Regions from separate parts of the Variovorax sp. GW821-FHT10C12 genome, predicted to be linked through region 2. Evidence: riboswitches for the same ligand, from Rfam matches in the RefSeq annotation. Region 2 holds a riboswitch; the other holds the start of a gene.
The links. A riboswitch is a leader RNA that binds a small molecule or an ion and turns the genes downstream of it on or off. The one in region 2 is predicted to bind glycine.
Positions count from the first base shown of each region.

Region 1: it holds a riboswitch for glycine, as region 2 does, so the genes downstream of both, AC07OH_RS16950 (D-amino acid dehydrogenase) here and gcvT (glycine cleavage system aminomethyltransferase GcvT) in region 2, are expected to answer to the same signal.

Region 1 covers NZ_JBWKNE010000003.1:81,530-96,458, forward strand. Annotated here, with positions in the region: gene AC07OH_RS16885 (threonine dehydratase) at 1-208, opposite strand, end outside; gene AC07OH_RS16890 (LysE family translocator) at 227-859, opposite strand; gene AC07OH_RS16895 (VOC family protein) at 864-1,559, opposite strand; gene AC07OH_RS16900 (PhzF family phenazine biosynthesis protein) at 1,574-2,497, opposite strand; gene AC07OH_RS16905 (glutathione S-transferase family protein) at 2,503-3,144, opposite strand; gene AC07OH_RS16910 (DJ-1/PfpI family protein) at 3,149-3,784, opposite strand; gene AC07OH_RS16915 (aminotransferase-like domain-containing protein) at 3,799-4,986, opposite strand; gene AC07OH_RS16920 (VOC family protein) at 5,036-5,443, opposite strand; gene AC07OH_RS16925 (DMT family transporter) at 5,455-6,405, opposite strand; gene AC07OH_RS16930 (LysE family translocator) at 6,402-7,001, opposite strand; gene AC07OH_RS16935 (aminotransferase-like domain-containing protein) at 7,132-8,553, shown strand; gene AC07OH_RS16940 (PhaM family polyhydroxyalkanoate granule multifunctional regulatory protein) at 8,618-9,394, shown strand; gene AC07OH_RS16945 (FIST signal transduction protein) at 9,444-10,724, shown strand; gene AC07OH_RS16950 (D-amino acid dehydrogenase) at 10,744-12,045, opposite strand; glycine riboswitch at 12,137-12,243, opposite strand; glycine riboswitch at 12,288-12,378, opposite strand; gene rfbB (dTDP-glucose 4,6-dehydratase) at 12,496-13,575, shown strand; gene rfbD (dTDP-4-dehydrorhamnose reductase) at 13,572-14,462, shown strand; gene rfbA (glucose-1-phosphate thymidylyltransferase RfbA) at 14,502-14,929, shown strand, end outside.
Region 2 covers NZ_JBWKNE010000001.1:610,255-625,183, forward strand. Annotated here, with positions in the region: gene gcvP (aminomethyl-transferring glycine dehydrogenase) at 1-2,335, opposite strand, end outside; gene gcvH (glycine cleavage system protein GcvH) at 2,394-2,765, opposite strand; gene gcvT (glycine cleavage system aminomethyltransferase GcvT) at 2,837-4,009, opposite strand; glycine riboswitch at 4,057-4,161, opposite strand; glycine riboswitch at 4,174-4,264, opposite strand; gene AC07OH_RS02905 (hypothetical protein) at 4,296-4,832, opposite strand; gene AC07OH_RS02910 (L,D-transpeptidase Cds6 family protein) at 4,929-5,411, opposite strand; gene AC07OH_RS02915 (MFS transporter) at 5,672-6,862, opposite strand; gene AC07OH_RS02920 (AraC family transcriptional regulator) at 6,972-7,751, shown strand; gene AC07OH_RS02925 (TRAP transporter large permease) at 7,785-9,077, opposite strand; gene AC07OH_RS02930 (TRAP transporter small permease) at 9,088-9,600, opposite strand; gene AC07OH_RS02935 (TRAP transporter substrate-binding protein) at 9,681-10,655, opposite strand; gene denD (D-erythronate dehydrogenase) at 10,711-11,727, opposite strand; gene AC07OH_RS02945 (hypothetical protein) at 11,793-12,854, shown strand; gene AC07OH_RS02950 (electron transfer flavoprotein-ubiquinone oxidoreductase) at 12,909-14,612, opposite strand; gene AC07OH_RS02955 (SDR family oxidoreductase) at 14,764-14,929, shown strand, end outside.

The DNA of each region.
Region 1 (14,929 bases), on a different contig from region 2:
CGGCGGGCTGCTCGCGCGCGAGGGTCTCGAAGTAGGTCAGGCCGCCGCGGATCTTGAAGGCGCCGACCGGCGTGTGGTTCTCGTGTTTGGCCCAGACCGTGGCGCCCAGGCGCTGCGACAGCTGCGGCCAGGTGTACTGGGGCGTGGGCGGCATGGCCGCATGCACGGTGCGCTGCGCGGCTTCGATCTCTTCGCGGGTGAATCGCATCGACGTCCTTCTTGTTGCTTACTTGCGTTCGGTGAGCGCCACGCGCACGGCCAGCGCGGCCAGCACGCTGCCCATGATGTAGCGCTGCGCACGCAGCCAGCCGGCGCTTTGCGACAGCACGGCCGTGATGCTCGCGGCGCCGACGATCATCACGGTGTTGACCAGCGCGCTGCTCGCCATCTGCGCCATGCCCAGCTGCAGGCTCTGCAGCAGCACCGAGCCGCGCTCGGGATGGATGAACTGCGGAAAGAACGACAGGTAGAACATTGCCACCTTCGGGTTCAGCAGGTTCGTGAGAAAGCCCATGCGAAACAGCTTGGCCGGCGGATCGGCCGGCAGCGCGCGGGCCTCGAAGGGCGCGTTGCCGCCGGGCTTGACCGCCTGCCACGCGAGCCACATCAGGTAGGCCGCGCCGGCGAAGCGGATCGCGTCGAACGCGACCGGCACCGCCAGCAGCAGCGCCGTGAGGCCCAGCGCCGCGGCGAACAGGTGCACCAGGAACGCCATCAGCACGCCGCCCAGCGAGATGAGCCCCGCGCGGCGGCCCTGGATCAGCGTGCGCGACACGCAATAGATCATGTTCGGTCCCGGCGTGAGCGCCAGCAGCAGCGAGGCGAGGGCGAACCAGGCGATTTCGGTCAGGGTGAGCATGGGGTCAGAGTCCTTGCGATTCGAGGGCGACGGGGCCGCGCGGGGTGTCGAGCACGGCGACGAGGTTGGGCGGGCCGGCATCGACCGGCAGGCCGCCCATGCCGATGGCCGTGAGTGCGGCCGACAGCGCCGGCGCGCGCGGATGCGCCACGCGCAGCGAACGCAGCGCCAGGCCCGAGGCGGGCATGGCGTCGGTGGGGTGCACCGCGCCCCACTGGATCAGCGTGGGCAGTGCGCCGTAGAACAGGCGCTGGCCGTCGTCGCGCACCGTGATCTGCCATTCGAGCCGGCCGGCCGGCGTGTCGCGCGAGGCTTCGAGCAGGTGGCCGCGGTCGATGTGCGCATGCTCCTCGCGCGCGAGCGCCTGCGTGGCGGCGTGTGCATCGGGCACGCGCGCCACGAAGTGGATGAGCCGCGGGCCGCGCTGCGCGAGCGCGGCCTGCAGCGCGGCGTCGTCCAGGTCGAACCAGCGGCGCGTCTTCGGCCGCGACGGCGCCTTGCCGGGTTCGATCGCGATGATCTCGGCATAGGCGCGCGGGAACGCGGCGCTCGCGATGTTCAGCAGCCGGTTGTGCGTGCCCATGAGCGGGTGCACGCCGCCGGGCGCGGGCGTGACGCCGAGCGTGGCCTCGCACCATGCCACGCCCTCGGCCAGCGAGGCGGCGGCGATCACCAGGTGGTCGACTTCGGCGGGGTGCATGGTGTGGCTTCCGTTCAGAGCGTGACGTGGCCGTCGACGCAGGTCACGGCATCGCCGCCGACCCAGATCGTGCCGTCGCTGTCGCGCTCGATGTGCACGCGGCCCGCGCGGCCCAGGCACTGGCCTTGCGCGGCCAGGTAGCGCTCGGGCATGTGGCCGTCGGCGATCAGCCATTCGGCCAGGCTGGCGTTGAGGCTGCCGGTGACCGGGTCTTCCTGCACGCCGATGGGCTCGGCGAAGGCGCGCACCTCGAGGTCGATCTTCGCGCCGTCGTCGTTCGGCGTGGCGGGGCGGTTGCCGAAGGCGCGTGCCTCGCGGTTCGAACGGCCGATGAGCAGCGAGGTGTCGTGCGCCGAGGGCACGCCGGCCACGCCGGCCTTCACGCCCAGTTCCTTCAGCGCGCGGTGGTCGGGCTGCAGCGCCAGCACGGCGTCGGCGTCGTTCAGCAGCAGGCCGAACCAGACCGGGCCGTTGTCGAGCACCTGCGCCGCGATGACCTGCTGCGCCTTCAGGCCCAGCGCGCCGGCCACCTTGGCCAGCAGCGCGGGGCTCGGGGCGCTGCGCTTGAGCGGCGGCGCGGCAAAGGCCAGGCGCTCGCCGTCGCGCCGCAGCGGCACGAGGCCCGCACCGCACTGCTGCACCACGCGGCCCGCCACCTTGGGCTTGCCGCCGGCCTGCAGCCACGCATGGCAGCTGCCGATGGTCGGGTGGCCGGCAAAGGGCAGCTCGCCGCCGGGCGTGAAGATGCGCACGCGGTAGTCGGCGCCCGGGTCGGTCGGCGGCAGCAGGAAGGTGGTCTCCGACAGGTTGGTCCACTGCGCGAAGCGCTGCATGGCGGCGTCGTCCAGGTCCTGGCCGTCGATCACCACCGCGAGCGGGTTGCCGTAGTAGGCGGTGGCGGTGAAGACGTCGACTTGCTTGAAGGGGCGGGATTTCATCAGGGTCATTCGAGAGATAAATCGAGCACGCCGCGCGTGCCCGGGCGGGAAAGCAGGTCGGCGTACCAGCGCTCGACGTTGGGCCAGACGGGCCGGCGGTACTCGGCGCCGGGCAGGCCGAACCAGCGGTGCGCCTCGCAGCCGATCGGGATGTCGGCCATGGTGAAGCGCTCGCCGGCCATGTAGGGGCGCTGCGCGAGGTGCGCATCGAGCATCGCGAACAGCGCCTCGCTCTCGCGCACCGACGCGGCGATCAGCGCGGGCTGGCGCTCCGAGGGCGGCGTGCGCACCCATTGCACGAAGGCGTCGCGGCTGGCGCGGTTGAGCGTGGTCTGCTGCCAGTCCATCCAGCGCTCGGCGTCGAAGCGCGCGGGCAGCTCGCTCGGGTAGAGCGTGCCGTGCGAATGCCGGGCGCACAGGTAGCGCACGATGACATTCGACTCCCACAGCGTGACGCGCTCGGCGCCTTCGCCGTCGTCGATGGTGGGCACCATGGCGTTCGGGTTGAGCGCGCGGTACTCGGGCGTCTGCACCACGCCGAACTTGCCGCCGGCCTCGGTGCGCTGGAAGTCGAGCCCGAGTTCCTGCGCGCACCACACGACCTTGCGCACGTTGATCGAACTGATGCGGCCCCAGATGTTGAGCATGTGTTCAGTGTCCTTGTGCGAAGAGGGCGCCGGCCGTGGCCTGCAGGTACGGCTCGATGTTGCGCATCGCGCGCGCCACGTAGTCTTCTTTCTCGCCGACCGGCGCGACGTAGTGCAGCGCGCTCTTCGCGGCCTCGAGGCCTTCGGTGCGCGCGATGAGCCAGGCCGCGAGGTAGGGCGCCGAGAAGCAGCCGCCCGCGGTGGCCACGTTGCCCTGCGCGAAGAAGGGCTGGTTGAGCACCTCGACGCCGGCTTCCTGCACCCAGGGCTTGGTCGTGAGGTCGGTGCAAGCGGGCACGGCGCCCAGCAGGCCGAGCTTGGCCAGCAGCAGCGTGCCCGAGCATTGCGCGCCGATGAGCTGGCGCGACGGGTCGAGCCCGCGCAGCACGCCCATCAGGCCCGCGTCGGCGGCGATCTCGCGCGTGCGGATGCCGCTGCCGACGATCACCGCGCCCGCCTCGCAGGCCGACTCGAGCGTCGCGGTGGCATGCACCGTGACGCCGTTCATCGAGGTCACGGTGGCGCTGGGCGAGGCCAGCGTCACGCGCCAGCCCGGCTTCTTCACGCGGTTGAGCACACCGAGCGCGACCAGCGAGTCGAGCTCGTTGAAGCCGTCGAAGGTGAGGATGGCGATGTGCATGGTCGTCGGCCGTTTCAGGCGTGGGCGGGGGCCAGCAGCGCCAGCTCTTCGCGCAGCGTGACGGCGAGCGCGGCGATGGCGGTGTCGATCTCTTCGACGCTGGCGGTCACGAAGGACAGGCGCAGCGTGCGCGGATCGCCTTCGCCCGCGTAGAACGGCGCGCCGGGCACGAAGGCCACGTTGCGCTCGACGGCCTTGGGCAGCAGGGTCACGGTGTCGATGCCCTCGGGCAGGCGCGCCCACAGGAACATGCCGCCCTTGGGGGCATTGAACTTCACGTCCAGGCCGGCCATCTCGCGCGTGAGCGCGGCCATCATGGCGTCGCGTTGGCGCTTGTACAGCGCGCGGATGGTGGGCACGTGGCGGTCGAGGAAGCCGTCCTTCATCACGGCCGAGACCATGCGCTGCGTGAAGATCGGCGTGTGCAGGTCGACCGCCTGCTTGGCCTGCAGCAGCTTGGGGAAGATGGCCTTCGGCGCCACCAGGAAGCCCAGGCGCAGGCCCGGGGCCAGCACCTTGGAGAACGAGCCCAGGTAGATCACGCCTTCGGGGTTGCGCGCGGCCAGCGGCAGCGGCGGGGCTTCGTCGAACCAGAGTTCGCCGTAGGGGTTGTCTTCGACGATCGGCAGGTTGGCGGCGGCGGCAGCAGCCGAGACAGCGGCGCGGCGCGCCTCGGTCATGGTGCGGCCGGTGGGGTTCTGGAAGTTGGGCAGCAGGTAGACGAAGCGCGCGTCGGCCGCCTTGGCCACGAGGTCGTCGACGATCACGCCGTCGTCGTCGCTGGCCACGCCCACGGGGTGCGGCTCCATCGGGCCGAAGGCCTGCAGCGCGCCCAGGTAGGTGGGCGTTTCGACGAGCACCTTGCTGCCCGGATCGATCAGCACCTTGGCCACGAGATCGAGGCCCTGCTGCGAGCCGGTGGTGATGAGCACCTGCGAGGCGTCGACGTCCCAGGGCAGCATGTCGGCCACGGCCTGGCGCAGCGGCGCATAGCCTTCGCTGGCGGCGTACTGCAGCGCGGCGGCACCGTCGTTGTGCAGCACTTCGGCGCAGGCGTCGGCGAATTCCTGGATCGGGAAGGTCTTGGGCGAAGGCAGGCCGCCGGCCAGGCTGATGATGCCGGGGCGCTCGGTGACCTTGAGGATTTCACGCAGCACCGAAGGATTCATCTTGGCGGCGCGGGCGGCGAGTTTCCAGTTCATGGGAGGCTTTCTTCTTTCTGGCGAATGAGAGGTGAGTCTGAGTGTGGGGTCAGGGCGGCGGGATGTCGCCACGGTGCACGACATGGATTTTGTTGCCGTCCGGGTCGCGCAGGTAGGCGCCGTAATAGCCCTGCCCGTAGCGGGGGCGGGGCCCGGGCGCGCCTTCGTCGCGGCCACCGTGGCCCAGGGCCGCCTCGTGGGCGGCATGAACGGCCTGCGGCGAGGGCGCGCAGAACGCGACCATGCTGCCGTTGCCGGCGCTGGCGGGTTCGCCGTCCAGCGGGATGTACACGTAAAAGCGCGGCAGCGTCTGGCCCGGCACGATCCAGCAGGCGGCGTCGGGGCCGCCGTCGGGCGTCACGGGGCGGCGGATGAGGCCCAGCGGCGCCAGCACCGCGTCGTAGAAGGCGGCGGCGCGCGACAGGTCGGTGCAACCGACGGTGACATGGCTGAACAGCGTCATGGTCGTCAGCTCCTGGCCTGCGGCTCGGCGCCGCGTGGAACGGCGGCAGGCGCCGCTGGTTGCGACAGCCGCTTGCCCGCGACCACCGTGGCGACCACGGCGGCGGCGAAGCCCAGCGTCACCAGGTCGAGCGGCTCGCCCAGCAGCGGGATCGACGCGAGGATCGACAGGAAGGGCTGCAGCAGCTGCGTCTGGCTCACGCGCAGCGCGCCGCCCAGGGCCAGGCCGCGGTACCACGCGAAGAAGCCGATCCACATCGAGAACATGCCCACGTAGGTGAAGCCGACCCAGGCCGAGGCGGCCACGGGTTGCTGCGGCCACAGGGCGATGGTGGCGGGCAGCGTCACGGGCAGCGCCATCACGCAGACCCAGCAGATCACGCGCTCGGCGCCCAGCGACGGCGTGACCTGCGCGCCGTAGATGTAGCCGACCGAGGCCGCGATGACCGCGCCGACCAGCAACAGGTCGGCCCATTCGAAACCGAAGCCGTGGCCGCTCTGCTGCGCGCGCAGCACCGAGAACACCACCACCAGCAGGCTGCCCGCGACGGCGCAGAGCCAGAAGCCGAGGCGCGCGCGCTGGTGCAGCACCCAGGCCGCGACCGCGGCCGTGACCAGCGGCAGCAGCGCCGTCACCACCGCCGCATGGCTGGCCGTGACCACGCGCAGCGCAAAGGCCAGCAAGAGCGGAAAGCCGATCGCGTTGCCCAGCACTGCCATGCCCAGCGGCTTCCACTGGTGCGGCGCCGGACGCGGCGAGCGCGTGACCAGCAGGAAGATGGCCGACAGCACGCCCGCCAGCGCCGCGCGCCCGACCGTGACGAACCACGGCGACAGCTGCGGCGCGTCCTGCGTGCCCGTGGCCAGCCGCGTCATCGGCAGCGTGACGGCGAACAGCGCCACACCGACCATGCCGAGCCACATGCCCAGCGTTTCGTCCTTGAGGGCGAGCTTCATACGCTCACCATCCACCAGGCCGTGAGCACGAGGATGAGCCCCATCGCGCGGTTGAACCACAGCAGGCGCGTGCCCTTGGCCAGCCACTCGCGCAGCAGCGCGCCGACCAGCGCATAGGCGAAGTTGCTGGTGAAGGCGTAGGTCAGCATCACCGGCGCGACGATGGCGAAGCGCGCGAGCGCGTCGGGCTGGCCGGCGATCCAGCCGGCCACGAGCGTGAGCGCGAGCAGCCAGGCCTTGATGTTCACGAACTGCAGCATCACGCCCTGCGTGAACCCGACCGAGAGGCTGGCGTTGTCGGCCTTGCCGAGTTGGGCGCTGCCGCTGAGCTTGTAGGCCAGCCACAGCAGGTAGGCGATGCCCAGGCCCTTGATCGCCAGGCGCAGCGGCGGCATCGCCACCACCAGCGCGCCGAGGCCGGCCGCGCAGATCGCCAGCAGCAAGGTCCAGCCGACCGGCACCGCGACCACGAAACGCATGGCGCGCGGCAGGCCGCCGTTGGCCGCCAGGGCGGTGGAGAGCGTGGTGTTGGGTCCGGGCGAGAAGCTCATCGCCGTGGCCAGCACCAGCAGCGCGGTGAATTCTTGCCAGTTCATGTCACAGACTCTAAACTTTGGACCATTACAGTTCCAGTACAGATGATCGAACAAATCTGAAATCTGTATTGGTCATTCCTTCGACACACGCCGCCCTTTTCTCGCTCTCTGTGCGATGCAGCCCGACCCGATGCTGACCCGAACCTCCACCCAGTCCCTGACCGGGCAGCTGGCCGACCGCCTCGCCGAGCGCATCCGCAACCGGCTGCTGGCGCCCGGCGCGCGCCTGCCCTCGGTGCGCGAGTGCGCGCGCCAGCAGGGCGTGAGCCCGTACACCGTGGTCGCCGCGTACGACCAGCTGCTCGCGCAAGGGCTGGTCGAGGCGCGCCGCCAGCGCGGCTTTTATGTGCGCGACGCGGCGCCCGTGCCCGAGAGTTCGCGCAACCCGGCGCATGCCGCGCCCGAGGTCCCGCCGATGATGGCCTCGCGCGTGCCGGCCGACGCCAGCTCGCTGATCCGCAGCATGTTCCACCGTCCGAGCGACAAGCCGCAGCCGGGCATGGGCGTGTTCCCGCCCGACTGGATGGCCTCGACCTTCCTGGCGACCGCGGTGCGCCGCGTGACGACCACGTCGGCGCTGCAGGAACTGTCGCTGCAGTACGGCGAGCCTTCGGGCGACCTCGCGCTGCGCCGCAGCCTGTCGCAGAAGCTGGTGCGCATCAACGTGCCGGCCGGGCCGGACCAGATCGTCACCACCATCGGCGCCACGCATGCGCTGGACATCGTGAGCCGCACGCTGTTGCGCGCGGGCGATCCGGTGATGGTCGAGGAGCCCGGCTGGGCGCTGGAGTTCGCGCGGCTCGAGGCGCTGGGCATGCGCATCCTGCCGGTGCCGCGTCGTGCCGACGGGCCCGACCTCGACGTGATGGCGCAGTACTGCAAGCTGCACAGCCCCAAGCTCTTCGTGAGCGTGAGCGTGCTGCACAACCCGACCGGCTACAGCCTCACGCCGGGCAGCGCGCACCGCGTGCTCAAGCTGGCCAACGAGCACGACTTCCACATCGTCGAGGACGACACCTACAGCCACCTCGCGCCCGAGCACGCCACGCGCCTGAGTGCGCTCGACGGGCTGCAGCGCACCATCTACGTCAGCGGCTTCGCGAAGATCCTGGCGCCCAACTGGCGCATCGGCTTCCTGGCCGCCTCGCCCGCGCTCAAAGAGCGGCTGCTCGAGACCAAGCTGCTGGCCACGCTGACCTCGCCCACGCTGTTCGAGCGGGCGCTGTCGTGGTGCATCGACCAGGGCCAGCTGCGCCGCCATTCGGAGCGCGTGCGCATCCGCCTGGACGGCGCGCGCGGCCGCGCGGTGAAGCTGGCCATGTCGCACGGCTGCACCTTCGCCTCGGAGCCGGCCGGGCTGTTCGGCTGGGTCGACACGGGCGTGGACACCGACGCGCTCACGCAACGCATGCTCGACCAGGGCTACCTGCTGGCGCCGGGCTCGCTGTTCCATGCGCGCCGCCCGCCGAGCACGATGATGCGGATCAACTTCGCGACCTCGCAGGACGCGAATTTCTGGAAGGTTTTCAGCCGGGTCAGGGACGAGCTCTGATTCGCTTGCAAAGGGCTTGGAGTAAGCTGGCAGCACAAGAAAACCCAGCCAGGAGACCTCCCGCATGAGCAACGCCAGCAAACCCTTCGACTTCAGCCAGTTCGTCCCCGGATTCGACTTCCTGAAGAACCTCGCCGGCGGTGCCGCCGCGGGCTCCGGCTCGGTGCCCGGCATCCCCAGCCTCGCCAGCTGGGTCGCGCCCACCATGAGCGTCGAAGAGGTCGACAAGCGCATCCAGGAACTCAAGACCGTCCAGTACTGGCTCGAACAGAACGGCCACGCGCTCAAGGCGACCATCCAGGCGCTCGAGGTGCAGAAGATGACGCTATCGACCCTGCGCGGCATGAACGTGCGGATGGAAGACATCGCGAGCGCGTTCACCAAGCAGGCCGCGGCGATGGCGCCGGCGCCTGCACCGGCTCCCGCCCCGGCCCCCCGGCCTGCGCCGGAGCCCGTCGAGGAAGAGGAAGAAGAGTTCGACGAGGCCGAGGAAGAGGTGGAAGAAGAGGAAGCCCCGGCGCCGAAGAAGACGTCGCGCGCCAAGCCAGCCACTGCTGCTGCCGGCGTCGACCCGATGCAATGGTGGGGCTCGCTCACCGAGCAGTTCCAGCAGATCGCGAGCACGGCGCTGCAGGACGCGGCGCAGCTCAAGGTGCCGGCCATGGCGCAGCCGCTGGCCGACGCGGTGGGGCAGGTCATCGGCAAGGCGACGGCGGCGCGCAAGCCGGCCGCCAAGGCTGCTCCGAAGAAAACCGCCGCCAAGAAAGCCGCGCCGGCACCCGCCGCGCGCAAGAAAACCACGTCCACCGCCGCGCGCAAGCGAACCTCCGGCCGGCGCTGACGTCTTACAGACACCTTTCCAGACGACGACGCACGGGTCGGTACGCACCATGAAACTGTTTCCCACCGGCCATGCCACCCACCCGCAATGGCGCATGGCCGCCGGCCTCGTGCTGGCCCAGTTGCGCGCGCAGATGGCGCTGCCCGACTACGCGTCGAACCCGACGCTCGGGCTGCTCTACATCACCGACCACTACGCGGCCGAGGCGCAGGAGATCCTCGATCACCTGAGTGCCGAGCTGCCCGAGGTCACCGACTGGTCGGGCACGGTCGGCATCGGCGTGTCGGCCAACAACGCCGAGTACTTCGACGAGCCCGGCCTGAGCCTGATGCTGTGCGCGTTGCCCAGCGACCAGTACCGCGTGTTCTCGGGCGTGGCGCCGCTGGGCAGCTCCGAAATGAGCGGCTTCGAGGCGCACACCGCGCTCGTGCACGCCGACCCCGCCACGCCCGACCTGGGCGAGCTCATCGGCGAGATGGCGGGCCGCACCGACACCGGCTACCTGTTCGGCGGGCTCTCGTCCGGCCGCGGCGGGGCGCTGCAGTTCGCGGTCGGCGGCAACGGCAACATCCGCGGCCACGGTGCGGCGGGCGGTGTGTTCTCGGGCGGCTTGTCGGGCGTGGTGTTCGGCGAGGGCGTGCGGCTGGTGTCGCGCGTCACGCAAGGCTGCCAGCCGCTGCGCACCGGCGGCGCGCGCGAGCGCGAGATCACCGAGGCCGACGGCAACCTGCTGCTGTCGCTCGACGGTGAGCCGGCGCTCGACGTGCTGCTGGCCGACCTGCAGGTGTCGCTCGACCGGCCGCAGGAAGCCATCGATGCCGTGCGCAACACGCTGGTCGGCCTGGCCGACGCGGGCAGCGACGGCCTGCGCCGCACCGGCGACCTGGGCGCCGACGTGCTGGTGCGCCACATCATCGGCCTCGACCCGACGCGGCGCGGCATCGCCATTGCCGACAACGCCGAGGCCGGCATGCGGCTGAGTTTCTGCCGCCGCAACGCGCAGGCGGCGCGCGCCGACCTGATGCGCATCTGCGCCGAAATTCGTGAAGAGCTCGAGCCCGAAGAACAGACGCTGGCCACCGCACGCGCCGTGGCGGCCGGCGAGGCCGAGGCCGCGCCGCATCCGGCGCGGCGCATCGCGGGCGCGGTGTACGTGAGCTGCTCGGGGCGCGGCGGCCCGCATTTCGGCGCGCCGGGCGCCGAGCTGCAGATCGTGCGGCATGCGCTGGGCGACGTGCCGCTGGTCGGCTTCTTCGCCGCCGGCGAAATTGCGCGCCACCACCTGTATGGCTACACCGGCGTGCTGACGGTGTTCACCGCGCCGGACTGAGGTCCGGCGCCGGTCGCGTTCAGGCCGGTTGCAGTGCGCGCGGCGCGGGTGCCGGCATGCCGGCGAACGCGAAGTCGACCTCGGGTGCCAGCCCGCTCACGATGCGCGCAATCGACTTGCCCGAGCCGCAGGCGTGCGTCCAGCCGAGCGTGCCGTGGCCCGTGTTGAGGAACAGGTTCGGCAGCTTGGTCTTGCCGATCAGCGGCACGTTGCTCGGCGTGGCCGGGCGCAGGCCGGTCCAGAACTGCGCGCGCTCGGTGTCGCCGGCGCCGGGGAAGAGCTCTTCGACGCGCCGCACGATGGCTTCGCAACGCACTCGGTTCAGGTCGCGGTCGTAGCCGTTGAGTTCGGCCGTGCCGGCGATGCGCAGGCGGTCGCCCGACTCGGAGGTGTAGCGCGAGAACACCAGCTTGTATTCATCGTCGGTCAGCGAGACCTGGTGTGCCTTCGACGCGTCCTTCACGGGCAGCGTCACCGAGTAGCCCTTGGCCGGGTAGATCGGCAGGCGGATGCCCAACGGCGCGGCGTACAGCGGGCTCAGTGAACCCATCGCAAGCACAAAGGCGTCGCCGCGGATGCGCTGGAAGCGGCCTTCGTTGTCGGTCGCCTCGACATGGTCGATGCTGCCGCCGGCTTCGCGCAGCGCGGTCACCGTGTGGCTCATGAGGAACTTCACGCCGGCCGCCTCGGCCAGCTTCACGAGCTCGCGTGCGAAGCGGTTGGCGTCGCCCGATTCGTCTTCGGCGGTGTAGGTGGCGCCGGCCAGCTGGGGGCGGATGTGGGCGAGGGCGGGTTCGATCTTGATGGCCTCGTCGGCCGAGATGACCAGGCGTTCGCAGCCCAGGGCGCGCATCTGCTCGGCGGGCGCGAGGGCGCCGTCGAATTCTTTTTGCGTCGTGTAGAAGTGCAGGATGCCTTGCGTGCGCTGGTCATAGTTCAGGCCCGTGTCTCGACGCAATTGCTGCAACATTTCCCGGCTGTATGTACCGAGACGAACGATCTGTTCGATGTTGTGGCGGGTGCGCGCGGGGGTGCATTCGCGCAAGAACTGCAGGCCCCAGAGCCACTGGCGCATGTCGGCGCGGATGCGGAAGAGCAGCGGCGCATCTTCCTTGCCGAGCCATTGCAGCACCTTCAGCGGCGCGCTCGGATTGGCCCAGGGTTCGGCGTGGCTGACCGAGATCTGGCCGCCGTTGGCGAAGCTGGTTTCGGCGGCCGGGGTGGCCTGCCGGTCGATCACGGTCACCTCGTGGCCGAGTTGCTGGAGGTAGTAGGCCGAAGTCACGCCGAGCAGGCCGGCGCCAAGAACGATCACACGCATTGCAAGTACCTTTGAGTTTGCAGCGCTTGAACGGCGGGCGTGGAGTGCTATTGAAAAAATAGCAAGCAACCGGACGACCGCTGTCCAAGTTGCCGCTCCCCCTGTCCTCGGTACCTGAGAGATTCACCCTGCTGCACCCGCAGCGGGTTTGCTCCTTCGGTGCGCCACATGGCGTGGCGGCTCTCCAGACGGCTGTATCGATGAGTGCAGTACTGACCCCTTGCCGAAATTCCGTGGCGTTGCCTGGAATGTCGTCGGGCCGACCTGAGCGTTTATGGGAGTTTGCGCCTTCGGTAGGGCCTCCGTGGAGGCCCGCTCTCCTGCAATTGTTGGCGATTGTAGGCGGGCCCCGCAAGCCGGCCAAGCCCTGTACATCGGCACTTCACACCGATGGGATAATTGAATGTTGATTTTCGGTAAAGCAAACTTTTTTCTACAGGTGGGGACTCCATGATCCTGGTTACCGGCGGCGCAGGCTTCATTGGCGCCAATTTCGTACTCGACTGGATCGCGCAGGGCAACGAGCCCGTCGTGAACCTCGACAAGCTGACCTACGCAGGCAACCTCGAGACCCTCGCATCGCTCAAGGGCAACGCGAACCACGTCTTCGTGCAAGGCGACATCGGCGACAGCGCACTGCTCGACCGCCTGCTGGCCGAGCACAAACCGCGTGCCGTCGTGAACTTTGCCGCGGAATCGCACGTCGACCGTTCGATCCACGGCCCGGAAGACTTCGTGCAGACCAACGTGCTCGGCACCTTCCGCCTGCTCGAATCGGTGCGCGGTTACTGGAACGCCCTGCCGGCCGACCAGAAGGCGGCCTTTCGCTTCCTGCATGTGTCGACCGACGAGGTCTACGGCTCGCTCTCCAAGACCGACCCGGCCTTCACCGAAGAGAACAAGTACGAGCCGAACAGCCCGTACTCGGCCAGCAAGGCCGCCAGCGACCACCTCGTGCGCGCCTGGCACCACACCTACGGCCTGCCGGTGGTCACCACCAACTGCTCGAACAACTACGGCCCGTTCCACTTCCCCGAGAAGCTGATCCCGCTGATGATCGTCAACGCGCTGGCGGGCAAGAACCTGCCCGTGTACGGCGACGGCATGCAGGTGCGCGATTGGCTCTACGTGAAGGACCACTGCAGCGCCATCCGCCGCGTGCTCGAAGCCGGCCGGCTCGGCGAGACCTACAACGTCGGCGGCTGGAACGAGAAGCCCAACATCGAGATCGTCAACACCGTGTGTGCGCTGCTCGACGAACTGAGCCCGCGCGCCGACGGCAAGCCGTACAAGGAACAGATCACCTACGTCACGGACCGCCCGGGCCACGACCGCCGCTATGCCATCGATGCGCGCAAGCTCGAGGCCGAGCTTGACTGGAAGCCCGCCGAGACCTTCGACACCGGCATCCGCAAGACCGTCGAGTGGTACCTCGCCCACGGCGACTGGGTGCGCAACGTGCAAAGCGGCGCGTACCGCGAATGGGTCGAGAAGCAGTACGATGCTGCGCCTGCAAAGGCTTCCGCATGAAGTTGCTGCTGCTCGGTAAAGGTGGACAGGTCGGCTGGGAGTTGCAGCGCAGCCTCGCGCCGCTCGGCGAACTGGTCGCGCTGGATTTCGACAGCACCGACTTCCACGCCGACTTCAGCCGTCCCGAGCAGCTGGCTGCAACCGTGCTGGCCGTGCGCCCCGACGTCATCGTCAATGCCGCCGCGCACACCGCCGTCGACAAGGCCGAGAGCGAGCCCGACTTCGCGCGCAAGCTCAACGCCACCTCGCCCGGCGTGGTGGCCGAGGCCGCGCAGCAGATCGGCGCGCTGATGGTGCACTACTCCACCGACTACGTCTTCGACGGCAGCGGCACCCAGCCCTGGAAAGAAGACGACGCGACCGGTCCGCTCAGCGTGTACGGCCAGACCAAGCTCGAAGGCGAGCAGCTGGTGGCACGGCATTGCGCGAAGCACCTGATCTTTCGCACCAGCTGGGTGTACGCCGCGCGCGGCGGCAACTTCGCCAAGACCATGCTGCGGCTGGCCAAGGAGCGCGACAAGCTCACGGTCATCGACGACCAGTTCGGCGCTCCCACCGGTGCCGAGTTGCTGGCCGACATCACCGCGCACGCGATTCGAGCAACCCTGCACGACCCGGCCAAAGCCGGCCTGTACCACGCCATCGCCGGCGGCGAGACCACGTGGCACGGCTACGCGCGCTTCGTGCTCGAGATGGCGCAGCAGGCCGGTGTCGAACTCAAGGCAGGCCCGCAGGCCGTGGAGGCTGTGCCCACCAGCGCCTTTCCGACGCCCGCGAAGCGGCCGCACAATTCGCGGCTCGACACCACCAAGCTGCAGACCACCTTCGGACTGCGCCTGCCGCCCTGGCAGGAAGGCGTGGCACGCATGCTGCGCGAGACGCTCTGACCGACTGATTTTTTCCGGCCTCCCACACTAGAAGACCCCATGACGCAACGCAAAGGCATCATCCTCGCCGGCGGCTCCGGCACCCGCCTGCACCCGGCCACGCTCGCCATGAGCAAGCAGCTGCTGCCGGTGTACGACAAGCCGATGATCTACTACCCGCTGAGCACGCTGATGCTTGGCGGCATGCGCGACATCCTGATCATCAGCACGCCGCAGGACACGCCGCGCTTCCAGCAATTGCTGGGCGATGGCAGCCAGTGGGGCATCAACCTGCAGTACGCGGTGCAGCCGAGTCCCGATGGCCTGGCGCAGGCGTTCATCATCGGCGACAAGTTCGTGGGGAACTCGCCGAGCGCGCTGGTGCTGGGGGACAACATCTTCTATGGGCATGACTTCGTGCATTTGCTGTCGGACGCCGATGCGAAGCAGGGCGGTGCGACCGTGTTCGCGTACCACGTGCACGACCC
Region 2 (14,929 bases):
CGCCCATCATGCGGCAGTACATCCAGCTGATCGGCAGCACGGCCGCGTTGCCCAGCGGCGCGGCCGACACGGCGCCCACGCCGTTCGAGGGCACGCCGGCCGTGGCATGGCCCGGCAGGTAGGGCACGAGGTCTTCGACCACGCAGACCGGGCCGACGCCCGGGCCGCCACCGCCGTGCGGAATGCAGAAGGTCTTGTGCAGGTTCAGGTGACTCACGTCGCCGCCGAATTCGCCCGGCGCGGCCACGCCGACCAGTGCGTTCATGTTGGCGCCGTCGACGTACACGCGGCCGCCGTGCTCATGCACGAGTTCGCACAGTTCCTTCACGCGGGTCTCGAACACACCATGCGTGCTGGGGTAGGTGATCATCACGGCGGCCAGGTGGGCGCTGTGCTTCTCGCAGGCGCGCTTCAGGTCGTCCATGTCGACGTTGCCCTGCGCGTCGCAGGCCGTCACCAACACCTGCAGGCCCACCATCTGGGCGCTGGCCGGGTTGGTACCGTGGGCCGACGAGGGAATCAGGCAGATGTTGCGGTGGCCCTGGCCCTTGGCTTCATGGAAGGACTTGATGGCCAGCAGGCCCGCGTACTCGCCCTGCGAGCCCGCGTTGGGCTGCAGGCTGATGCCCGCGTAGCCGGTGGCCTCGCACAGCCAGGCGCGCAGCTGCGCGTCGAGCTGGGCGTAGCCCTGCAGCTGGTCGGCGGGCGCGAAGGGGTGGATGTTGGCGAACTCGGGCCAGGTGATGGGGATCATCTCGCTGGTCGCGTTGAGCTTCATGGTGCAGCTGCCCAGCGGGATCATGCTGCGGTCGAGCGCGAGGTCCTTGTCCGACAGGCTGCGGATGTAGCGCAGCATCGCCGTTTCGCTCTTGTGGGTGTTGAACACCGGGTGCGTGAGGAAGGCGCTGGTGCGGCGCAGGTCCTCGGGAATCAGCGGCGTGGTGTTGGCGGCCAGCTCGTCGAAGCGCGGCATCGCGGTGCCGGCGGGCACGAACAGGGCCCACAGGGTTTCGATGTCGGCGCGCGTGGTGGTCTCGTCCAGCGAGATGCCCAGGTGCTGCTGCAGGCGCTGGCGCAGGTTGACGCCGCCGGCCTGCGCGCGCTCGATGATCGCGGCCGTGTCGTCGCCGGTGCGGATCGTGAGCGAGTCGAAGGCGGTGGTGTTCACCGGCTCGCGGCCCATCTGCGACAGGCCCTTGGCGAGGATGGCAGTGAGCACGGCCACGCGCTGTGCGATGCGCGTGAGGCCGTCGGGGCCGTGGTACACGGCGTACATGCTGGCGACCACGGCCGGCAGCACCTGCGCGGTGCAGATGTTCGAGGTGGCCTTCTCGCGGCGGATGTGCTGCTCGCGCGTCTGCAGCGCGAGGCGGTAGGCGGGCTGGCCGTGCGTGTCGACGCTCACGCCGACGAGGCGGCCGGGCAGCGAGCGCTTGAACGAATCGCGGCAGGCCAGGTAGGCGGCGTGCGGGCCGCCGTTGCACAGCGGCATGCCCAAGCGCTGCGTGGTGCCGCAGACGATGTCGGCATCGAACTCGCCGGGGGCGACCAGCAGCGTCAGCGCCAGCAGGTCGGCCGCGACGATGAAGGCGGCGTCGCACTGGTGCGCGTGGCCCGCGAGCGGGCGCAGGTCGTGCACGTGGCCGGTGGTGGCGGGGTACTGCGCGAGCACGCCGAAGAACTCGCCGCTCACCATCAGGTGCGGCAGCGTTTCCGACACGGTGCTCACCTTGACCTCGATGCCCAGCGGCGCGGCGCGCGTCTTGATGACTTCGATGGTCTGCGGGTGGCAGTCGCCCGACACCAGGAACACGTTGCTCTTGCTCTTCACGCTGCGCTTGGCGAGCGTCATGGCCTCGGCGGCGGCCGTGGCTTCGTCGAGCATCGAGGCGTTGGCGATGGCCATGCCCGTGAGGTCGCACACCATCGTCTGGAAGTTGAGCAGGGCTTCCATGCGGCCCTGCGAGATCTCGGCCTGGTAGGGCGTGTAGGCGGTGTACCAGGCGGGGTTCTCCAGGATGTTGCGCAGGATCACGCCCGGCGTGTGCGTGCCGTAGTAGCCCTGGCCGATGAAGCTCTTGAACACCTTGTTCTTCGACGCCAGCGTCTTCAGCTCGGCCAGCGCGTCGGCTTCGGTGACCGGCGCGGGCAGGCGCATCGGCCGGGCACGGCGGATGGCCGCGGGCACGATGCCGTCGATGAGCTCCGCGCGCGTTTCCGAGCCGATCACCGGCAGCATGCGCGCCTCGTCCGCCGCATCGATGCCGATGTGGCGGGCGAGGAATTCTTCGGCGTTCTCTAGTTCTTGCAAAGAGGGAAGGGCGGGAATCGGCATGGCGGTGAAGGCTCGGGGGAGAAGGAACGAAGGTGCGAGGAAACGGCTGTTCAGCGGATCAGGATTCGGCGGCGAACTTGTCGTAGCTGGCGGCGTCGAGCAGGGCGTCGAGCTGCGCGGGCTCGCTCAGCTTGACCTTGAAGAACCAGCCGGCGGCCAGCGGGTCGCTGTTGGCCAGCGACGGGTCGGCGCGCAGCGCTTCGTTGACTTCGGTGATCTCGCCCGACACGGGCATGAACACATCGGCGGCGGCCTTCACCGACTCGACCACACCGGCGACCTCGCCCTGCGCGAAGGTCTTGCCCACTTCAGGCAGGTCGACGAACACCACGTCGCCCAGCGCGTCCTGCGCATGCACGGTGATGCCGACGGTGGCGGCGCCGCCTTCGGCCGCCACCCATTCGTGGTCCTTGGTGTATTTGATGCTCATGAAAAAACTCCTCGTGGAAAAAATGGAATCGGGGTGCAGAGCCTAGCCGGGTCTGCGGTGTTGAGTTGCGGTTAGCCGCGGTAGTAGCGCGTCGGCACGAAAGGCATCGTCGACACCTCCATCGGCACCGGCTTGCCGCGCACGATGGCCTGCACGCGCGTGCCGGGCTCGGCGAAGGCGGCGGCCACGTAGCCCATGGCCACGCAGCGGTCGGCCGTGGGGCCGAGCAGGCCGCTGGTGACGGTGCCGATGTCGTGGCCTTCGAGCGACTGCAGCAGCGTGCCGTCGCGCACCGGGATGCGTTCGAGTGCCACGAGGCCGACGCGCTTGCGCGTGAGCGTCTTGTGGTCGGTGTGGCCGGCCGCGCCCGAGGCGACGGCGGCCAGCTGGGCCAGCACCTTGGCCGCGCCTGGAAAACCGCCTTCGCGCGCACCGCCGGCGCGGCGCACCTTCTGGATCGCCCAGTTGAGCGAGGCTTCGACCGGGGTGGTGGTGGTGTCGATGTCGTTGCCGTACAGGCACAGGCCGGCTTCGAGCCGTAGCGAGTTGCGTGCGCCCAGGCCGACGGGCTTCACCTCAGGCTGCGCGAGCAGCAGGCGGGCGAGGGCGTCGGCGTCTTTTGCGGCCACCGAGATCTCGAAGCCGTCTTCGCCGGTGTAGCCGCTGCGGGTGACGAAGGCGGCGATGCCGCCGATCTGCACTGCGCCGCCGGTCATGAACACGAAGCGCTCGATGCCGGGCGACAGGCGCGCCAGCGTGGCCGCGGCCTGCGGGCCTTGCAGTGCCAGCAGCGCGTGGTCGGGCAGGGGCTGCACTTCGCAGCGCGCGCCGATCCTGGCCTGGATGTGGGCGATGTCGGCCACCTTGCAGGCGCCGTTCACGATCACGAAGAGCGAACCGTTGCCCTCGTTGAAGAACATCAGGTCGTCGAGGATGCCGCCCTCGTCGTTCAGCAGCAGGCCGTAGCGCTGCTTGCCGGCGGGCAGGTCGACCACGTCGACGGGCATCAGGGTTTCGAAGGCGGCAGCGGCATCGGGGCCGACCAGGCGCAGCTGGCCCATGTGCGAGATGTCGAACAGGCCGGCCGCATCGCGCGTGTGCTTGTGCTCGGCCATGAGGCCGGCGGGGTACTGCACGGGCATGGAATAGCCGGCGAAGGGCACCATGCGGGCGCCGAGCTCCACGTGCAGGTCGTACAGCGGGGTCTTGAGAAGTTGGGCGTCAGAAGCGGAAGAAGCGGCCACGGGGCACTCCAAAGGGGCAGTCGAAATCCATGGCTGCAACGCCACGGGCCACCCCTGCTGTCCGCTTTACCTGAGAGATTCGCCCCACGATCGGGGTTTGCTCCTTCGGTGGGCCGCATGCAATGCCACGGCCTCTCTCCAGCAAGGAAACGCCGGTGGTTGCCGGCGTCTTGTCAGTCCTTTTGCCTGAGCGTTCGGGGAACCCCTGCGCCTTCGGCGGCCCCGTCGCGCGGGGCTCTCTCCTGACCCGGCGAGTGTAGTGGATCGCGGGGCTGGGGCTGGCGGCTCAGTGCACGGTTTCTGCCGGCGGCAGCAGCTTGTCGATGCGCTCGCGCAGCGAGTCGGCGCGCTCGGGGCCGGCGGTCTTCTCGATCTCGGAGAGCATCAGCGCGGCGATGGTCAGCATGGCCTCGCGGTCGCGGGCCTCGCGCAGGGCGTCGCGCATCTGGTTGGCGAAGCGCGGGTCGCGGCGCACGAACATGCGCTCGCAGATGTCGAACAGGAACATGCGCGTGGTGGCCAGCGAGCGCTTGCCGTCGAAGCTGTCGGCCGACGTGGCGACCTGGATCGGCTCGGCGGCGGGGACGGGCGTGGGGGCCGGTGCGGGCGGTGGCGCGACCGGGCGTGCGACCTGCAGGTAGCCGCGCTGCATCAGCCCCTGGATCGCCTGCTCGGCCTCGACGCGGCTGGGGAACAGCGGGCTGAAGTCGGTCAGCGAGCGCCGGCCGTCGGCCATGAGCAGCAGGGCGCGCTCACGCTGGCTGAGCGTGCGCTGCCCGGCCTGGAGTTCGTCGCGTGCCTTCTCGGTCTTGGTGGGGAACATGGCGGCCACAGCTTTCGGAGGTCGAAGGCTGCAGCATCGTTGCAAGTGGTGACATCTTCGTGAACCATTTGCCTTACAGGGACAAGGGGGTGCGCGTCAGTTGCCCGCGCTCTCCTTGCGGATCAGCCAGCGCGGGCCCACGCGCTGCAGCTCGAGCGTCTTGCGGTCGGTCTCGGTGAGCGCGTCGGCGCGGTAGACCTGCCGGAACTGCGCGCTGGCCGAGGTGCCCTGGACGCTGATCACCAGCCCCTCGATGCCCACGCTGATGCGCGACTTGCCCGTGATGCGGGCGCGCCGGTCGGCCTCCCAGCGCTCGCGGGTCTGGCCGCGCGCGGGGGTGAAGTCGGGTGCGTAGGCGGCGAGGTAGCGCTCCACGTCGCGCGCGGACCAGGCGGCGGCCCAGGCGCGCACGGCGCTTTCCACTTCGGCGAGGTGGGTGACGGGATTGGTGGGGTTTGTGGGGGCGGCTGCTGGTGCAACGGCTGCAACGGGCGCGGCGGCCGGCGTGGCCGCGATACCGGCGGTGGCCAGCAAGCCGGCAGCGACAAGGCTGCTGCCCTGGGCGACGATTCGGTGCATGGCGTCCTTCTCTTTCCTTCTTCTTGTCTGTCAGGCTCGACGTCGAAGCTTGCGTCGATTCTGGCAGTGAAAGAGAGCGCGTGCGGCGTGGAATTGCCCACGGATTTCGGTGGTCCTTTGTTCAGGGCGCGTGCACAGGACACCGGGTACTTCCCTCCGCGAATGTCCCCCGCCTTCGGCTCCTCCTTGATTTCGCTGCGGGAAGCACCCAGTGCCCTGTGCACGATGGGCGCTGCCGCTGTGCGGGCACGGAACTCAATTCAAGCCGCCGCAGCCTCACCTGTCATCACCTGTACCGTCCGGTTGCGCAGCCGCAAGGCCAGCACGGTCGCGACGCACAGCACGCACAACACCACCGTGAGCGTCACGCCGAGCCCGCGTGCATCCGACAGCAGGCCGAACAGCGGCGACACCAGTCCGCCGACCGAGAGCGCGAGACCGAGCGTGATGCCGCTGGCGGTGGCCGGGTTGCGCGGCAGGTAGTCCTGCGCGAGCGTCACCTGCGCGGCGAAGGGCAGGAACATGCTCATGCCGAGCCACGCGGTGCAGGCCAGCGCCGCGCCGGGCGTGGAGGCGAGCACGAGGCCCGCCATGGCCGGCAGCGCGAGCAGGTAGCCGCTGCGGATCGTGCCCATGCGCCCGATGCGGTCGCCGAGCCAGCCGCCGGCCAGCGTGCCCACGGCCCCTGCGGCGGTGAAGGCGGTGAGCGCCGCGGCGCCCTGGAAGGTGCTGCCGTGAAGGTCGCGCGTGATGCGCAGCGAAAGCATCGACAGCACCGTGACGTACGGGATCGACCAGCCCACGATGGTCGCCACCAGCAGGCTGAAGGCGCGCCAGTCGTTGTGCGGTTTGAGCACCTGGGCGCGGGCCTGCGCGGCGCGCGCCGCCGTGGCCGCGTGCTGGGCGGCCGCACCGCGCCGCGCGTTGGCCGCGACCCACACCACGCCCATCGCCAGCGCGGGAATGCCCAGCAAGTAGCTGCGCGACAGGCTGCCGCCACCGACCACCGTGGCCGCCAGCACGGGCGCGAACGAGGCGCCGATGGTGCCACCCACCGAGAACACGCTCATCGCCTTCTGCGAAGCGCCGCCGGCCGCGCGCGCGGCCACGGTCGCGGGCGGGTGGTAGGCCGCGATGCCCAGCCCGCACAGCGCAACCGCGATCCAGGTCAGCAGGTAGCTCTGGCTCAGGCCCGCCAGCACCACGCCCAGCGCCGCCACTAGGAAGCCCACGGGCACCAGCCAGGCGCGCGGGTGGCGGTCGGCGTACAGGCCGAACAGCGGCTGCACCACGCTCGACAGCCCGGTGGCCGCCAGCATCAGGCCGCTCACGGCCGTGTAGCTGTAGCCGCGCTCCAGCACCATGAAGGGCAGCAGCGCGGGCACGAGGCCCTGGTAGAGGTCGTTGACGGCGTGGGTGCCGGTGAGCAGCCCGAGTCGGCGCGTGTTCATGCGATGGCTTCTTTCCTGGATGTCCGGTTGGAGAAAAAGAGGGAGAAAAGCCATCGTAGGAAGCCAGGAGAATATGTTCTCGCTACGAATGTGCAAACATCGTCGTGAAATGGACAAACTGAATCTGCGCCCCGACGAGGGCGAATCGACCCCGCGCGCCGTCGCCGTGCTGGCCACCGATCCGGCGGGCGACGCCTTCATTCCGCCGCATGCGCACCGGCGCGGGCAGCTCATCCACGCGATCTCGGGCGTGATGATGGTCGGCGCGGCGGCCGGCAGCTGGGTGGTGCCGCCGGGGCGCGGCGTCTGGGTGCCGCCGGGCATGACGCACCAGATCCGCATGGCGGGCGAGGTGAAGATGCGCACCGTCTTCGTCGAGCCCGGCACGCGCGCCGACCTGGGTGCCGAGTGCCGCGTGATCCATGTGGGCGCGTTGCTGCGCGAGCTGATCGTGGCGGCCGTGTCGCTGCCGCTGGACTACCCGCCGGGCGGGCGCGACGAACGCGTGATGGAGCTGATCCTCGACGAGATCGAGGCCGCGCCCGCGCTGTCGCTGCATGTGCCGATGCCGCGCCATGCGCGCCTGGCCGCGCTGTGCGAGGCGCTGATCCGCGACCCCGCGCAGCCCGCCACGCTCGACGGCTGGGCCGCGCGGCTGCACATGAACGCGCGCACGCTGGCCCGGTTGTTCGAACGCGAGACCGGCATGACCTTCGGCGCGTGGTGCCGCCAGGCGCGGCTGCTGCTGAGCCTGCCGCGGCTGGCCGCGGGCGCGTCAATCCTGGAGGTGGCACTGGCGCACGGCTACGAGAGCCCGAGCGCCTTCACCGCGATGTTCCGCCGCACGCTCGGCGTGCCGCCGAGCCAGTACCTGCACCCGCCGGCCTGAAGCTGGGGGTGCGGGCGGGAGCGGCCCGTGCCGCTACTTGAACCCGAGCGCGCGCGGCAGCCAGGTGCTCAGCATCGGCACGAAGGTCAGCAGGACCAGCACCGCGCCGTGCGCCCACAGGAAGGGCACCAGTTCCTTCACCAGCGCCGACATCGGCACCTTCGACACGTTGCAGGTGACGAACAGCAGCCCGCCCACCGGCGGCGTGATCATGCCCAGCGTGAGGTTGAAGATCACGATCATCGCGAAGTGCACCGGGTCGACGCCCAGCTTGATCGCCACCGGCGCAAGGATCGGCGCCAGCACCATCACGCCCGGCAGCGGCTCGATGAAGATGCCGAACAAGAGCAGGAACACGTTGACGATGATCAGGAACATCCACGGCGAGAGGTTCATGCTGATGAGCCATTCGGCCATCTGCTGCGGAATGCCCTCGATGGTCAGCACCCACGCGAACGAGGCCGACAGCCCGATGATGATCAGCACCGACGCCGACAGCAGGGCCGAGCGCGACAGGATGTCGGGCAGCATCTTCCACTCGAGCGTGCGGTAGATGAACTTGCCGCACACCAGCGCGTAGAACACCGCCACCACCGACGCTTCGGTGGGCGTGAACCAGCCGGCGCGCATGCCGCCCAGGATCACCACCGGCAGCAGGATGGCGGGAATCGCCTTCCATGTCGTGATGAGGATCTCGCGCAGCGGCGGCGTCTGGCCGTCGCCCTTGTAGTTGCGCTTCTTCGAGACGTAGAAGTTCACGACGCACATCGCCACCGCGATCAGGATGCCCGGCACGATGCCGGCCACGAACAGCTGGCCGACCGACACGGTCTCGTCCTGCAGCGCGTAGATGATCATGATGATCGAGGGCGGAATGATCGGCCCCACGATGGCCGTGGAGGCCGTCAGCGCCGCCGCGTACGAGCGGTCGTAGCCGGCCTTGTCCATCATCTTGATGAGCATCGAGCCGGGGCCGGCCGCATCGGCCAGCGCCGAGCCCGAGATGCCCGAGAAGAAGGTCAGCGACACCACGTTGGTGTAGCCCAGCCCGCCGCGGCGGTGGCCGACGAACTGGCCCGCGAAGCGCAGCAGCACCTCGGTGAGCGAGCCGCCGCTCATGAGCTCGGCGGCCAGGATGAAGAAGGGCACGGCCATCAGCGGAAAGCTGTCGATACCGGTGAAGGTTTCCTTCAGCAGCACCATCAGCGGGTAGCTTTCCGCGAGGATCAGGGTGGCGGCCGTGGCCAGGCCGAGCGCGAAGGCCACGGGCACGCCGATGGCCAGGAACACGCAGGCGGAGACGATCAGGACAATGCTGGCATCCATGGTCTTCTCCTTACAGCGAGGCCGACGCGTTGGCGTCGAAATGCGCGTCCGACGCGAACTCGCGGTTCAGCACGTAGCCGCGCACCACCAGCAGCCAGTGCACGATCAGCAGCACGCCGCCGATCAGCATCGCGCTGTAGATGTAGGCGAACGGAATCTGCGTCACGGCGGTGAGCTGGAACATCGTGCGTTCCATGTAGAGCCAGCCGTACCAGACCATGAAGCCGAAGAAGGCGAACAGCAGCCCGGCCACCACGAGGCGCACCGCCACGGCCGCGGGCCGGGGCAGGGCGTCCTGCAGGTTCTCGACGGCGATGTGGCCGCCGTAGCGCAGCACGGGCCCGGCGCCCAGGAAGGTGAGCCAGATCATCATGTGGCGCGACACTTCTTCGGCCCATTCGATCGACTGGTTCGTGGTGTAGCGCAGCACGACGTTGGTGAAGATGATGACGGACATGGCCGCCAGCAGGAGGATCAGCGCCCACCGGTTGGCGGCGAGAAAGTAGCGCTCGAAAGCTTGCACGTTGTGGTTCTCTGTGGTGTCGGAAATGCGAAGCGCCCGGCCCACTGAGGCGGGCCGGGCGCGGTCGGGTCGCAGCAGTCTTACTTGACGTCCGTGATCTTCTTGATGTTGTCGGCGCCGAATTCCTTGGCGTAGCCCACGTAGGCCGGCTTCAGGGCGTCGCGGAAGGCCGCGCCGTCGACGGTGCGCGTGACCTTCATGCCGTCTTTTTCAAGCTGGGCGATGCCGTTGTTCTCGTCGTCGTTGACCTTCTTGCGCTGAGCGATCGAGGCCTTCTTCGCCGCTTCGGTGAACACCTTCTTGTCGGCGTCCGAGAGCTTGTTCCACACCTTGGGCGACAGCAGCAGCAGCGCCGGCGAGTAGACGTGGCCGGTGAGAGACAGGTGCTTTTGCACCTGCGAGAACTTCGAGGACAGGATCACCGGAATCGGGTTTTCCTGGCCGTCGACCGTGCCTTGCTGCAGCGCGCCGAACAGTTCGGGGAAGGCCATCGGCGTGGGCAGGATGCCGAAGGTGCGGTAGCCGTCCATGTGCACCTTGTTTTCCATGGTGCGCATCTTCAGGCCGGCCGCGTCGGTGGGCTTGACGATGTCGCGCTTGCTGTTCGTCATGTGGCGGAAGCCGTTCTCCGTCCAGGCCAGCGCGATGATGCCCTTGCTCGGGAACTTGGTCAGGATGTCCTGGCCGATGGGGCCGTCCATGACCTTGCGGGCGTGGTCGTAGTCGCGGAACAGGAAGGGGATGTCGACGATCTTGACCTCGGGCACGAAGTTGCCCACGGGGCCGGTCGAGGTGTTCAGCAGGTCTTGCGTGCCGAGCTGGATCGCTTCGATCTGCTCGCGCTCGCCGCCCAGCGCCGAGTTGGCGAAGTGCTGGCACTTGAAGCGGTTCTGGGTGTTCTTTTCGACCTCTTCGCAGAACACGGTGGAGCCCACGCCGTAATGCGATTCCTTGGACGTCGCATAGCCGATCTTGAGAACGGTGGGTTGCTGCGCGAAGGCGGCGGTGCCCAGGGCGAGCGAAAGGCAGGCGGCGGCGATGTGGCCGAATTTCATGGTGTCTCCGGGGAGTTGGGGGTCGAAAGCGCGTCAGGCGCAGGTCAGGAAATGACTATGCACCAATAACCAGTTTGACCGCGTCGGGACTTTCACGGACGTAGGCGCGGATCACCGCGTCGAAGCTCTCGTCGGCCGTGAGACCGAGGGCGCGGGCGCGTGGCGTGTCGAAGCGCCCGGGCCAGGTTTTCACGATGCGGCGGATGGCGGCGTCGGGTGTGCGGTCGAGCAGGTCGGTGGCGGCGCGGCCGGCCACGCGTTCGAGCGCGGCGGCCATCTCGCCCACGGTGGTGGCCAGCGAGGGCAGGTTGAGCGCGGTGCGCGGGCCCCAGTCGGCGTCGCTCGCTTCGGCGGCGCGCACGATGCCTTCGATGGTCCGGGCCGGCGAGGCGATGGCCACGGGCGTCTCGTCGGGCACCGGGCAGGCCGCGCGCAGGCCGGCGAGCGGCTCGCGGATCATGCCGCTGAAGAAGCCCGAGGCCGCGCCGTTCGGTTGGCCGGGGCGCACGCTCACCGTCATGAGGCGCACGCTGCGCCCCTGCACGAAGCCCTTGCGGGTGTAGTCGGCCACCAGCTGCTCGCCGATGAATTTCTGGATGCCGTAGCTGGTTTGCGGCGTGGGCAGCGTGTGGTCGTCGATGAGCGCGGGCAGCGGCTGTTCGGGCGAATCGCCGAACACGGCGAGCGAGCTGGAGAACACCAGCACCGGCCGCGTGCCGAGCGCGCGCAGCTTCTCGAGCAGGCCGTGCGTGGCGGCGAAGTTGCTGCGCATGCCCAGGTCGAAGTCGGCCTCGCATTCGCCGCTGACGGCGGCCGCCAGGTGGAACACCGCGTCGGCCTCGCGCCAGAAGGCGGCGCCGTTGTCGGCCAGCTGGGCGTTGAGGTCGCCGGTGGCGGCTGCGATGCGCGGGTTGGCCGCGAGGTCGGGCGGCGGCGGCGCGCGGTCGACCAGCGTGATGCGGGCGATGTCGCGGGCGGGGGCGCCGGCGAGCGACAGCTGGCCCAGGGCCAGGAGGGTGCGCGCCAGGCGCGCGCCGAGAAAGCCGGAGCCGCCGGTGATGACGATGTGCATGGGGTCCTGTCTCCTTGTGTCCTTGTGTCGCGAGGATAGCGTCGGTGGTATCGCACAATTTGCGCATGCCCATGCTGCCCCCCGATCTCCTCGCCACCCTGCGTTTGCCTGTGCTGCAGGACGCCGACCTCGACACCCAGGCCTCCTTCTTCAAGCGGCCGGAGGTCCGTGGGCTCTACTTCGAGGTGGTGGAGGGCTCGGCGAAGGACGAGGTGCTGCGGGCCGCCGTCGCGCAGCTCGGCGAGCTGCATCCGCACCGGGCCGCGTTGCTGGCGGTGTTCTGCGGCGCGCTGGTCGAGAACGGCGCCGATCCGCAGCTCATGTTCGACGCCGTGCGGCAGCTGGCCGGGCGCCTGCTGGCGTCGCTGGCGCCGTACTGCGCGGCGCAGCCGTACGAACCCGATGAGGACGACGAAGAACCGCAGGACGAGGCAGAACTCGCCGCCTGGCAGGCCGCCGAAGCGGCGCTCGCGGCGCTGTCGCCGCAGGCCCGTTTCGAGGTCGATGCGCTGCAGCGCGCGGTCGACCTGCTGGTGCTGCCGCTCATGACCATGGTGGTGCGCGATGTGCGCAACCACCAGTCGCTGGTGGCGGACGCGGGCCTGCTCGCGCAGGTCGAGGCGATGTACGCCAACGACTCGCTGCCCTTCGAGGCCTTGCACTTCCTGCGCGCCGCGGCCCAGCTGTCGTACGAGGACGAGCTGGTGGTCCTGCTGCCGGCGTCGCGCGCGGGCATGGTCGTTCGCGCCCAGGGCATCAACAACAACTTCCACGCCTTCTCGCTGCTGCAGGACCTGATGGAAACGCACGCCCAGACGCTGGGCATCCGGCAGCCGCCGCGCACGCGCCGCGACGAGGACAGCGATGCCGCCGCCTTCCTCTGGCTGCAGGCGACGGCCTTCGCCCAGGGCGAGCTGGTGGATCACATGGCGTGGTCCTGGGGCGAAGGCACGCTGCGCGAGAACGCGCGCCGGCAGGGGCGGCTGGTGCTCGTCGCGCTGGAGACGGACGACAAGCCCGCGCGCGGCTGGAACGGATTCACCCACGTGCTGCATGCCGAGCAGAACCCGCAGGTGTCGCTGGTGCACTTCCTCACGCCCGACGAGGTCGCCGCGTACCTCGCCTGAGCCCCATGAAGAAAGCCCTCCGAAGAGGGCTTTCATGCATCGACGCGGCGGGGCTTACATGCCCACGTAGTTCGGACCGCCGCCGCCTTCGGGCGTGACCCAGACGATGTTCTGCGTCGGGTCCTTGATGTCGCAGGTCTTGCAGTGCACGCAGTTCTGCGCGTTGATCTGCAGGCGTTCCTTGCCGGCGCTGGCTTCGTCAGGCACGAACTCGTACACGCCGGCCGGGCAGTAGCGGCTTTCGGGGCCGGCGAACTTGGCGAGGTTGACGTTGACCGGCACCGACGCGTCCTTCAGCGTCAGGTGGGCGGGCTGCTGCTCTTCATGGTTCGTGTTGCTGATGAACACGCTGGAGAGGCGGTCGAAGGTGAGCTTGCCGTCCGGCTTCGGATAGACGATGGGCTTGCACTCGGCGGCCGGCTTCAGGTACTGGTGGTCGGGCTTGTTGCGGCGCAGGGTCCATGGGATGTGGCCCTTGAGCAGCCACTGCTCGACGCCGTTCATGACCGTGGCGATGCCCAGGCCCTTCTTGAACCAGGCCTTGAAGTTGCGCGCCTTGTTCAGCTCGGTGTAGAGCCAGCTCTTCTCGAACGCGGCCGGGTAGGCCGTGAGTTCGTCGTGCTGGCGGCCGGCCATGACCGCGTCGAAGGCGGCCTCGGCGCACAGCATGCCGGTCTTGATGGCGGCGTGGCTGCCCTTGATGCGGCTCACGTTCAGGTAGCCGGCCTCGCAGCCGACCAGCGCGCCGCCCGGGAACACCGTCTTGGGCAGCGACATCAGGCCGCCGGCCGTGATGGCGCGCGCGCCGTAGCCGATGCGCTTGGCGGGCTTGATGCCCTTGGCTTCGTCGCCCTCGAGGTACCAGCGGATGTTGGGGTGCAGCTTCCAGCGTTGCATTTCCTCGAACGGGCTCAGGTACGGGTTGCTGTAGTCCAGGCCCGTGATGAAGCCCATCGTGACCTTGTTGTCCTCCATGTGATAGAGGAACGCGCCGCCGTAGGTGTTGTTGTCCATCGGCCAGCCGGCCGTGTGCAGCACGAAGCCGGGCTGGTGGCGCTTGGGATCGATTTCCCAGACTTCCTTGACGCCCAGGCCGTAGGTCTGCGGGTCGCGGCCTTCGTCGAGCTTGAACTTGGCGATCAGCTGGCGGCCCAGGTGGCCGCGCGCGCCTTCGGCGAACACCGTGTACTTGCCCAGCAGCTCCATGCCGAGCTGGAAGTTCTCGGTGGGTTCGCCGTCCTTGCCCACGCCCATGTTGCCGGTGGCGACGCCGCGCACCGAGCCGTTCTCGTTGTAGAGCACTTCGGCCGCCGGGAAGCCCGGGAAGATTTCCACGCCCAGGTTCTCGGCCTGCTGCGCCAGCCACTTGGTGAAGGCACCCAGGCTGATGATGTAGTTGCCGTGGTTCTGGAAGCAGGCCGGCAGGAAGGCGTTGGGCGTGCGCAGGCCCGACTTTTCGCTCAGGAACACCATGGCGTCGTCGGTCACCGGCTGGTTCAGCGGGGCGCCGAGTTCCTCCCAGTCGGGCAGCAGCTCGTTGAGCGCGCGCGGGTCCATGATGGCGCCCGACAGGATGTGCGCGCCGGGCTCGGAACCCTTCTCGAGCACCACGACGGAGATTTCCTTCTCCTGCTGGGCGGCGAGCTGCTTGAGGCGGATCGCGGTCGAGAGGCCGGCGGGGCCGCCGCCGACCACGACCACGTCGTATTCCATGGCTTCGCGAGGGCCGAACTGGGCGAGGATTTCGTCGTGCGTCATGTGGGTTGGGTCGATAATGATTTTTAGAGGCGCGGGGGCGTCCCGGTTCGCCGGGCATTTTATGCGGCGTCCGGCGGGGGCCTTGTCGCCCGCGGGCGAGGCGCCTTGCCCGTACTGCGCGTCACCTGCGCGACTCCACAGGATTCAGCTCATGGCTTACAGCATCGATCTCTCCGGCCGCGTGGCTTTCGTCACCGGCGCCTCCAGCGGACTGGGCGCCCAGTTCGCGAAAACACTGGCCCGTGCCGGCGCCGCCGTGGTGCTGGCCAGCCGCCGCGTCGAGAAGCTCAAGGAGCTGCGCGCACGCATCGAAGGCG